DNA from 2 places in the Streptomyces sp. DT224 genome. Region 1 is predicted to be linked to the other one. Evidence: predicted binding sites of a transcription regulator. Region 1 holds the regulator's gene; the other holds the start of a gene.
What was found. The regulator HrcA, encoded in region 1, represses chaperone genes, less so after heat shock. The targets are predictions, from matches to a motif close to TTNGCACTCNGNNNNNCNGAGTGCNAA.
Positions count from the first base shown of each region.

Region 2: groES (co-chaperone GroES) is a predicted target of HrcA. The motif match lies at 1,316-1,342, and genes of this name have one in related genera.

Region 1 covers NZ_JBNCLI010000003.1:187,070-191,458, reverse strand. The annotation lists gene ACLQ2N_RS08050 (hypothetical protein) at 1-35, opposite strand, end outside; gene ACLQ2N_RS08045 (DUF3097 domain-containing protein) at 151-969, opposite strand; gene ACLQ2N_RS08040 (MBL fold metallo-hydrolase) at 1,069-1,791, opposite strand; gene hrcA (heat-inducible transcriptional repressor HrcA) at 1,976-2,992, shown strand; gene dnaJ (molecular chaperone DnaJ) at 2,993-4,129, shown strand; gene ACLQ2N_RS08025 (nitronate monooxygenase) at 4,242-4,389, shown strand, end outside.
Region 2 covers NZ_JBNCLI010000011.1:69,650-74,038, forward strand. The annotation lists gene ACLQ2N_RS26565 (polysaccharide deacetylase family protein) at 1-783, shown strand, start outside; gene ACLQ2N_RS26570 (DUF6234 family protein) at 774-1,190, opposite strand; gene groES (co-chaperone GroES) at 1,497-1,805, shown strand; gene groL (chaperonin GroEL) at 1,907-3,532, shown strand; partial or broken gene ACLQ2N_RS26585 (IS30 family transposase) at 3,602-3,847, opposite strand; gene ACLQ2N_RS26590 (hydroxyacid dehydrogenase) at 4,149-4,389, opposite strand, start outside.

The DNA of each region.
Region 1 (4,389 bases):
TTCTCCGCCGTGTCCCGCCAAACCTCGCGTGCCATCGCCCCCGTCCTTCCCTCGCGAAAGAGCCTGGCCCCACTCAATAACCGATGATGTGTGCGAGGCGCAGGCATTCGTCCGGATCGGTGCCGGATCGACGGGAAGGACCGCCGGACATCAGTCCGGAAGGGTGACGAAATCGATCAATTCCTCGACCCGGCCAAGGAGTTCGGGCTGAAGGTCCCGATAGGAGCGGACCGAGGACAGGATGCGCCGCCAGGCCGCGCCGGTGTTCTCCGGCCAGCCCAGCGCCCGGCACACACCCGTCTTCCAGTCCTGCCCGCGCGGCACCACCGGCCATCCGGCGATCCCCACCGACGCGGGCTTCACGGCCTCCCACACGTCGATGTACGGGTGCCCGACCACCAGCACGTCGCCGTCCGACACCTGGGCCGCGATCCGGGACTCCTTGGAGCCGGGCACCAGATGGTCGACGAGCACCCCGAGGCGGGCGTCCGGCGCGGGCGAGAACTCCCGCACGATCGCCGGCAGGTCGTCGATGCCCTCCAGGTACTCCACGACCACGCCCTCGACGCGGAGGTCGTCCCCCCAGACCCGCTCGACCAGCTCCGCGTCGTGCCGTCCCTCCACATAGATCCGCCCGGCCCGCGCCACCCGCGCCCGCGCCCCGGGCACCGCCACCGAACCGGACGCCGTGCGCGTGGGCCGCACCGGCCCCCCGGCCGGCGGGCGCACCAGCGTGACGACCTTGCCCTCCAGCAGGAAGCCGCGCGGCGCCATCGGGAAGACCCGGCACCTGCCGAACCGGTCCTCCAGGGTCACCGTCGGCCCCTCGGCGGTCTTCTCGCACCGGATGACCGCGCCGCAGAATCCGGTGACCGCCTCCTCCACGACCAGGTCGGTCTCGGCGGGCACCTCCGGGGCGGGGGCGGACTTCTTCCACGGCGGGGTCAGATCGGGCTGGTAGCTGCGCATCGCACGACGATAAGCGGGGAAGACCCGCGACACGCCGAACCGGGAGGCGGTCCGGCCGTCCCCCTTCCCCGCACACGACGCGCCGAACCCCGAAGCCCTCTACGACACGCCGAACCGCCCGGCCAGCGCCTCCCGCTGGGCGCGGACGAACGCCGCGTCCACCACCGCCCCGTGCCCCGGCACGTACAGCGCGTCGTCCCCGCCCAGCTCCAGCAGCCGGTCCAGCGCCGCCGGCCAGCACGCCGGGCGGGCGTCCGGGCCCGCCTGGGGTTCGCCGGACTCCTCGACCAGGTCGCCGCAGAACACCAGGGCGGGGGAGCCCGGGACCAGCACCGCGAGGTCGTGGCCGCTGTGTGCCGCGCCCATGTTCACCAGGACCGCCTCCCGGCCGCCGCCCAGGTCCACCACCAGCTCCCCGCGCACCTCGTGGTCCGGGGCGACCAGCACGTCGAGGGACCCGGCCGCGTCCGCCTCGGGCAGGCCCTGGGCCACCGCGTCCGCGTACAGCTCGTCCGCGCCGCGCCGCAGCAGCTTCGCCGTGCCCTCGGAGCCGTACACCCGCGCACCGGCGAACGCCGCCGTACCCAGGACATGGTCGAAATGGGGATGGCTGAGTGCGATGTGCGTCACCCTCCGGCCCAGCAGTGCCTCTGCCTGGGTGCGCAGTTCCACACCCTCGCGCAGTGACGAGCCGGTGTCGCAGAGCAGCGCCCCGTCCGGACCGGCCACCAGCAGGGCCGTCGCGTCCCAGACGGGAAGGCGCCTGCGGCCCGTTCCGTGACCCAGCCGCTCCCATCCGAAGTCTTCCCAAGAAGCATCCACGCGGCGACGCTATCGGCAGCGACCTGCGCGATCGGGCGGCACGGTGGCCGGTCGCCCTTGCTAGGGCACCACCCCGTCGCCGTACACTGGCCGGGGATCACTGGCACTCGTACGCACCGAGTGCCAGGAGGAATCCCGGGAACGGCCCGGGACACCGACGTGGACAGCTGGAGGTGTGCGCGCGATGCTCAGCGAACGCAGACTCGAAGTGCTGCGCGCGATCGTCCAGGACTACGTCGGGACCGAGGAGCCCGTCGGCTCCAAGGCGCTCACCGAGCGGCACAAGCTGGGGGTGTCCCCGGCGACCGTCCGCAACGACATGGCGGTGCTGGAGGAGGAGGGCTTCATCGCCCAGCCCCACACCAGCGCCGGGCGCATCCCGACGGACAAGGGCTACCGGCTCTTCGTGGACAAGCTGGCGGGCGTCAAGCCCCTCTCGTCGCCGGAGCGCCGCGCCATCCAGAACTTCCTCGACGGCGCCGTCGACCTGGACGACGTCGTGGGCCGTACCGTACGGCTGCTCGCGCAGCTGACCCGGCAGGTCGCCGTCGTGCAGTACCCCTCGCTGACCCGTTCGACGGTGCGGCATGTGGAACTGCTGTCCCTGGCCCCGGCGCGGCTGATGCTCGTGCTCATCACGGACACCGGCCGGGTCGAACAGCGGCTGGTGGACTGCCCGGCGCCGTTCGGCGAGACCTCCCTCGCCGATCTTCGGGCCCGGCTCAACAGCCGGGTGGTGGGCCGCCGGTTCGCGGACGTCCCGCAGCTGGTGCAGGACCTGCCGGAATCCTTCGAGAGCGAGGACCGGGGAACCGTGTCCACCGTCCTCTCGATCCTGCTCGAAACCCTCGTCGAGGAGACGGAGGAGCGGCTGATGATCGGCGGCACCTCCAACCTCACCCGCTTCGGACACGACTTCCCGGTGATGATCCGGCCGGTGCTGGAGGCACTGGAGGAGCAGGTCGTGCTGCTGAAGCTGCTCGGCGAGGCCAAGGACTCGGGCATGACCGTACGCATCGGGCACGAGAACGCCCACGAGGGGCTCAACTCCACGTCCGTCGTCGCGGTCGGCTACGGTTCGGGCGACGAGGCAGTCGCCAAACTCGGCGTGGTCGGACCGACCCGCATGGACTACCCCGGAACGATGGGAGCGGTACGCGCAGTGGCACGTTACGTCGGACAGATCCTGGCGGAGTCGTAAGTGGCCACGGACTACTACGCCGTACTCGGCGTGCGCCGCGACGCTTCCCAGGACGAGATCAAGAAGGCATTCCGGAGGCTCGCCCGCGAGCTGCACCCGGACGTCAACCCCGATCCGAAGACCCAGGAGCGGTTCAAGGAGATCAACGCCGCTTACGAGGTCCTGTCGGACGCGCAGAAGAAGCAGGTCTACGACCTCGGCGGCGATCCGCTCTCGCAGTCCGGCGGCGCCGGCGCGGGCGGTTTCGGCCAGGGCGGCTTCGGCAACTTCTCCGACATCATGGACGCGTTCTTCGGTACGTCGTCGCAGCGCGGGCCCCGCTCGCGCACCCGGCGCGGCCAGGACGCCATGATCCGGCTGGAGATCGACCTCTCCGAGGCCGCCTTCGGGACCACCAAGGACATCCAGGTCGACACCGCCGTCGTCTGCACCACGTGCAGCGGCGAGGGCGCGGCCCCCGGCACCTCGGCGCAGACCTGTGACATGTGCCGCGGCCGCGGTGAGGTCTCCCAGGTCACCCGGTCCTTCCTCGGCCAGGTCATGACCTCCCGCCCCTGCCCGCAGTGCCAGGGCTTCGGTACGGTCGTGCCGACCCCGTGCCCGGAGTGCGCCGGCGACGGCCGCATCCGCTCGCGGCGCACGCTGACCGTGAAGATCCCCGCCGGTGTCGACAACGGCACCCGCATCCAGCTCGCGGGCGAGGGCGAGGTCGGTCCCGGCGGCGGCCCCGCCGGCGACCTCTACGTCGAGATCCACGAGCTGCCGCACGCGGTGTTCCAGCGCCGCGGCGACGACCTGCACTGCACGGTCACCATCCCCATGACGGCGGCGGCCCTCGGCACCAAGGTGCCGCTGGAGACGCTGGACGGCCTGGAGGAGGTCGACATCCGGCCGGGCACCCAGTCCGGCCAGTCCGTCCCGCTGCACGGGCGCGGCATCACCCACCTGCGGGGCGGGGGGCGCGGCGACCTCATCGTGCACGTCGAGGTGACCACCCCGATGAAGCTGGACCCCGAGCAGGAACGCCTCCTGCGCGAACTGGCCGAGCTGCGCGGCGAGGAGCGGCCCACCGGCCAGTTCCAGCCGGGCCAGCAGGGCCTGTTCTCCCGACTGAAGGACGCCTTCAACGGCCGCTGACGGACCGCGTGTTTGCGGTACGGGCTCGGCCTCCGGGTCCGTACCGCGCTGCGCTCGGACGCTGTCGCGGGGCGGGCATCACGGGACAGGAAGGACATGACACGATGCGGTCATGCCCTCCGCGCTGACCGCTCTGTGCCGGTACCCCATCGTGCAGGCCCCCATGGCCGGCGGTCCGTCCTGCCCGCAGCTCGCCGCCGCGGTCTCCGAGGCCGGCGGGCTCGGCTTCCTGGCCGCCGGCTACAAGACGGCGGACGCCC
Region 2 (4,389 bases), on a different contig from region 1:
GCGGAACCGGCCGCCGGGGCGCTCGGCACCCGTGCGGCGCAGGCGGAGCGGGCCAGGCTCGCCCAGGCCGCCCGCGCGGTCGCCGCCAAGAAGTGGGGCCTGGCGGCAACGCCGCTCGCGGCGCCCCTACCGCCCGCGAAGAAGCCGCACCTCACCACCCGCAAGGGCTTCGAGGTCGAGGGCCAGGACGACTCGCTGCCGCCGGTCTTCACCCGGGTCCCCACCACGGACAAGGTCGTCTTCCTGACGATGGACGACGGGGACGACAAGGACCCCGAGCTGCTGAAGATGATGTCGGAGCTGAACATCCCGTACAGCGCCTTCCTCAGCGACTACCTGGTGCGCGACGACTACACGTACTTCAAGGACGCCCAGTCCCGGGGGACCGTGCTCGGCAACCACACGCTCAACCACCGCTACCTGCCGGGCCTCTCCCACGACGAGCAGAAGCGCGAGATCTGCGGCCAGCAGGACATCATCGAGGAGCAGTTCGGCAAGCGGCCCCGGCTCTTCCGGCCGCCGTACGGCAACTACAACGCCGACACGCTCACGGTCGCCAAGTCCTGCGGCATCACCGCCGTGCCGCTGTGGGAGGCGGAGGCGTTCCCCGACCACATGGAGTGGCGCGGGGAGGACCGGAAGCTGCACCCCGGCGACATCATCCTCACCCACTTCCGGGGCAAGGAGGACTGGAAGGGGAGCATGCCCGACCTGGTCCGGTCCGTCATGAAGACCGTCACGGACCAGGGGTACGCCGTGGCCCGCCTGGAGGACTACGTGTAGGAGGCGGCGTACGCGCGGTCGGGCCCGCGCTCCGGGTGCGCCTCCTCGTAGGCGTCGTGCCAGGCCGTCAGCGTGAGGACCAGCAGCAGGCATACGCCGATCAGCTGGACGACGCCCGCGACCGGCAGCCCGAAGCGCAGCAGCACCACCGCGATCACACAGGCCACCGCGGTGACGGTGGCGAGGACGAGAGTGCCGGACCAGTCCATCCCGGGCGGTCCGGCCTCCGCCGTGTCCGGGTTCGGCGGGCGGGGGTCGGAGCCCGTGTACGCGTAGAAGAAGACCGCGCCGATCACCCCCTCCAGTGCGATGAGGAGCAGGCCGAGCACCACGTCGAGGCAGCCGGTCGCCACAGGCCCCGGGCGGGTGGCGGCCGGGCGGTCCCGGCCGGCGGGTCGTATGCGCATGCCGCCACCGTCCACCGGAACGGTCCGGACGTCCCCCGCGTTGTCCCTACGGTGTCCGGAACGTTGCCGGGTCGCAGCCGCACGGTGGGGCGGACGGCTCCCGGGTACGCCACGGGGGGCGTGAATTGGCACTCCGCTTGACCGAGTGCTAATCGCGGCCATAGTCTCAGTGCTGGCACTCCCCACTGGAGAGTGCCAGCAGTACTGTGCGACCGGCAGGTCCGGCACCCGCGACGACGGGCCCACCTGGTCGCCACCCCAAAGACTGTTAAACCCCGTGAGATCTCCGAAGGGGGAGACCGGATCGTGTCGACCGCCAGCTCCAAGGTTGCGATCAAGCCGCTCGAGGACCGCATTGTGGTCCAGCCGCTCGACGCCGAGCAGACCACGGCCTCCGGCCTGGTTATCCCGGACACCGCCAAGGAGAAGCCCCAGGAGGGCGTCGTCCTGGCCGTGGGCCCGGGCCGCTTCGAGAACGGCGAGCGCCTGCCGCTCGACGTCAAGACCGGCGATGTCGTGCTGTACAGCAAGTACGGCGGCACCGAGGTGAAGTACAACGGCGAGGAGTACCTCGTCCTCTCGGCGCGCGACGTCCTCGCGATCATCGAGAAGTAATTCACCCACGTTTGCTTCTGTTCTGCGCCCCTGGCCCCCTGCGAACCAACAGCCGGGCGGCAGGGGCGCAGTTCTTGTTTTGAGAGGAACAGTTCAGCTCCATGGCGAAGATCCTGAAGTTCGACGAGGACGCCCGTCGCGCCCTTGAGCGCGGCGTCAACAAGCTTGCCGACACGGTGAAGGTGACGATCGGCCCCAAGGGCCGCAACGTCGTCATCGACAAGAAGTTCGGTGCCCCCACCATCACCAACGACGGTGTCACCATCGCGCGCGAGGTCGAGCTGGACGACCCGTACGAGAACCTGGGCGCCCAGCTGGTGAAGGAGGTGGCGACCAAGACCAACGACGTCGCGGGTGACGGCACCACCACCGCCACCGTCCTCGCCCAGGCGCTCGTCCGCGAGGGCCTGCGCAACGTCGCCGCCGGCGCCTCCCCGGCCGCCCTGAAGAAGGGCATCGACGCCGCGGTCAAGGCCGTGTCCGAGGAGCTCCTCGCGACCGCCCGCCCGATCGACGACAAGTCCGACATCGCCGCCGTGGCCGCGCTCTCCGCGCAGGACCCGCAGGTCGGCGAGCTCATCGCGGACGCGATGGACAAGGTCGGCAAGGACGGCGTCATCACCGTCGAGGAGTCCAACACCTTCGGCCTGGACCTCGACTTCACCGAGGGCATGGCCTTCGACAAGGGCTACCTGTCCCCGTACATGGTGACCGACCAGGAGCGTATGGAGGCCGTCCTCGACGACCCGTACATCCTGATCCACCAGGGCAAGATCGGTTCGATCCAGGAGCTGCTGCCGCTCCTGGAGAAGGTCATCCAGGCCGGTGGCTCCAAGCCGCTCCTGATCATCGCCGAGGACGTCGAGGGCGAGGCCCTGTCGACCCTGGTCGTGAACAAGATCCGCGGCACGTTCAACGCCGTCGCCGTCAAGGCGCCGGGCTTCGGTGACCGCCGCAAGGCCATGCTCGGCGACATCGCCACCCTCACCGGTGCGACCGTCATCGCCGAGGAGGTCGGCCTCAAGCTCGACCAGGCCGGTCTGGACGTGCTGGGCACCGCCCGCCGCGTGACCGTCACCAAGGACGACACCACCATCGTCGACGGCGGCGGCAAGGCCGACGAGGTCGCCGGCCGCGTCAACCAGATCAAGGCCGAGATCGAGGCCACGGACTCCGACTGGGACCGCGAGAAGCTCCAGGAGCGCCTGGCGAAGCTGGCCGGCGGGGTCTGCGTGATCCGCGTCGGTGCCGCCACCGAGGTCGAGCTCAAGGAGAAGAAGCACCGTCTGGAGGACGCCATCTCCGCGACCCGCGCCGCGGTCGAGGAGGGCATCGTCTCCGGTGGTGGCTCCTCCCTCGTCCACGCCGTCAAGGTCCTGGAGGGCAACCTCGGCAAGACCGGCGACGAGGCCACCGGTGTCGCGGTCGTCCGCCGCGCCGCCGTCGAGCCGCTGCGCTGGATCGCCGAGAACGCCGGCCTCGAGGGCTACGTCATCACCTCGAAGGTCGCCGAGCTCGACAAGGGCCAGGGCTTCAACGCCGCCACCGGCGAGTACGGCGACCTGGTGAAGGCCGGCGTCATCGACCCGGTCAAGGTCACCCGCTCCGCCCTGGAGAACGCCGCGTCCATCGCGTCGCTGCTGCTCACGACCGAGACCCTGGTCGTCGAGAAGCCGGCCGAGGACGAGCCGGAGGCCGCGGGCCACGGCCACGGTCACTCCCACTAGCGTGTAGCCGAGAGGCCCGGTCTCCCTTGGGCGGTTTCTAGGGGTCGTTGCAACACGTGGTTGTGTTGGTCAGGCCGCGAGTAGTTTATGCAGGCGCTCGGCTGGGGTTTCCCAGCCGAGCGTTTTGCGTGGGCGGCCGTTGAGTTCGGCGGCGACGGTGGCCAGGTGTTCGCGGGGATGGACGGCGAGGTCGGTGCCCTTGGGGAAGTACTGCCGTAGCAGGCCGTTGGTGTTCTCGTTCGAGCCGCGCTGCCAGGGGCTGGCCGGGTCGCAGAAGTAGACCGGGACATCGGTGGCGATGCTGAAGCTCTTGCGGCCGGACGCGCCTCGTCCGTTCCGCCAGCGTCTGCCGGTCTTCGGGTTGATCCCGACAATCCGGCACGCTTCCTCGTTGCTCAGGCCCTGCCCCATGAGCCGGGAGTATGCCGCCCGCTCAGCGGACAGCTTTCTGCGCCCCTGAGGCTTCCGGTCCCCTCGGATCTCGAAATCCATCGCACCCCTTGAACTGGGGTGTTGCAACGATCCCTAGAACCCAAGTTGCGGGGACCGGGCCTTTTTGCGCTGGGGGGCTGGGCCCCGGCCCCTCCCGCTGCTCGAACGCCGGAGGGGCCGGCTCTCACGCCGACCGGTCCAGCGCCGCCGGACGCACCGGGTCCGCGAACGGCCGCCCCTGTGCGTAGCGTTCCAGCTCGTCCAGCGCGTGATCGGTCATCCGGTGCAGCTCGTTGCCGAGGGAGCCCGCCACGTGCGGGGTCAGGAGGACGTTCGGGAGGTCGTACAGCGGGGAGTCGGCCGGGGGCGGTTCGGGCTCCGTCACGTCGAGTACGGCGTGCAGCCGGCCCGGGACCAGTTCGCGC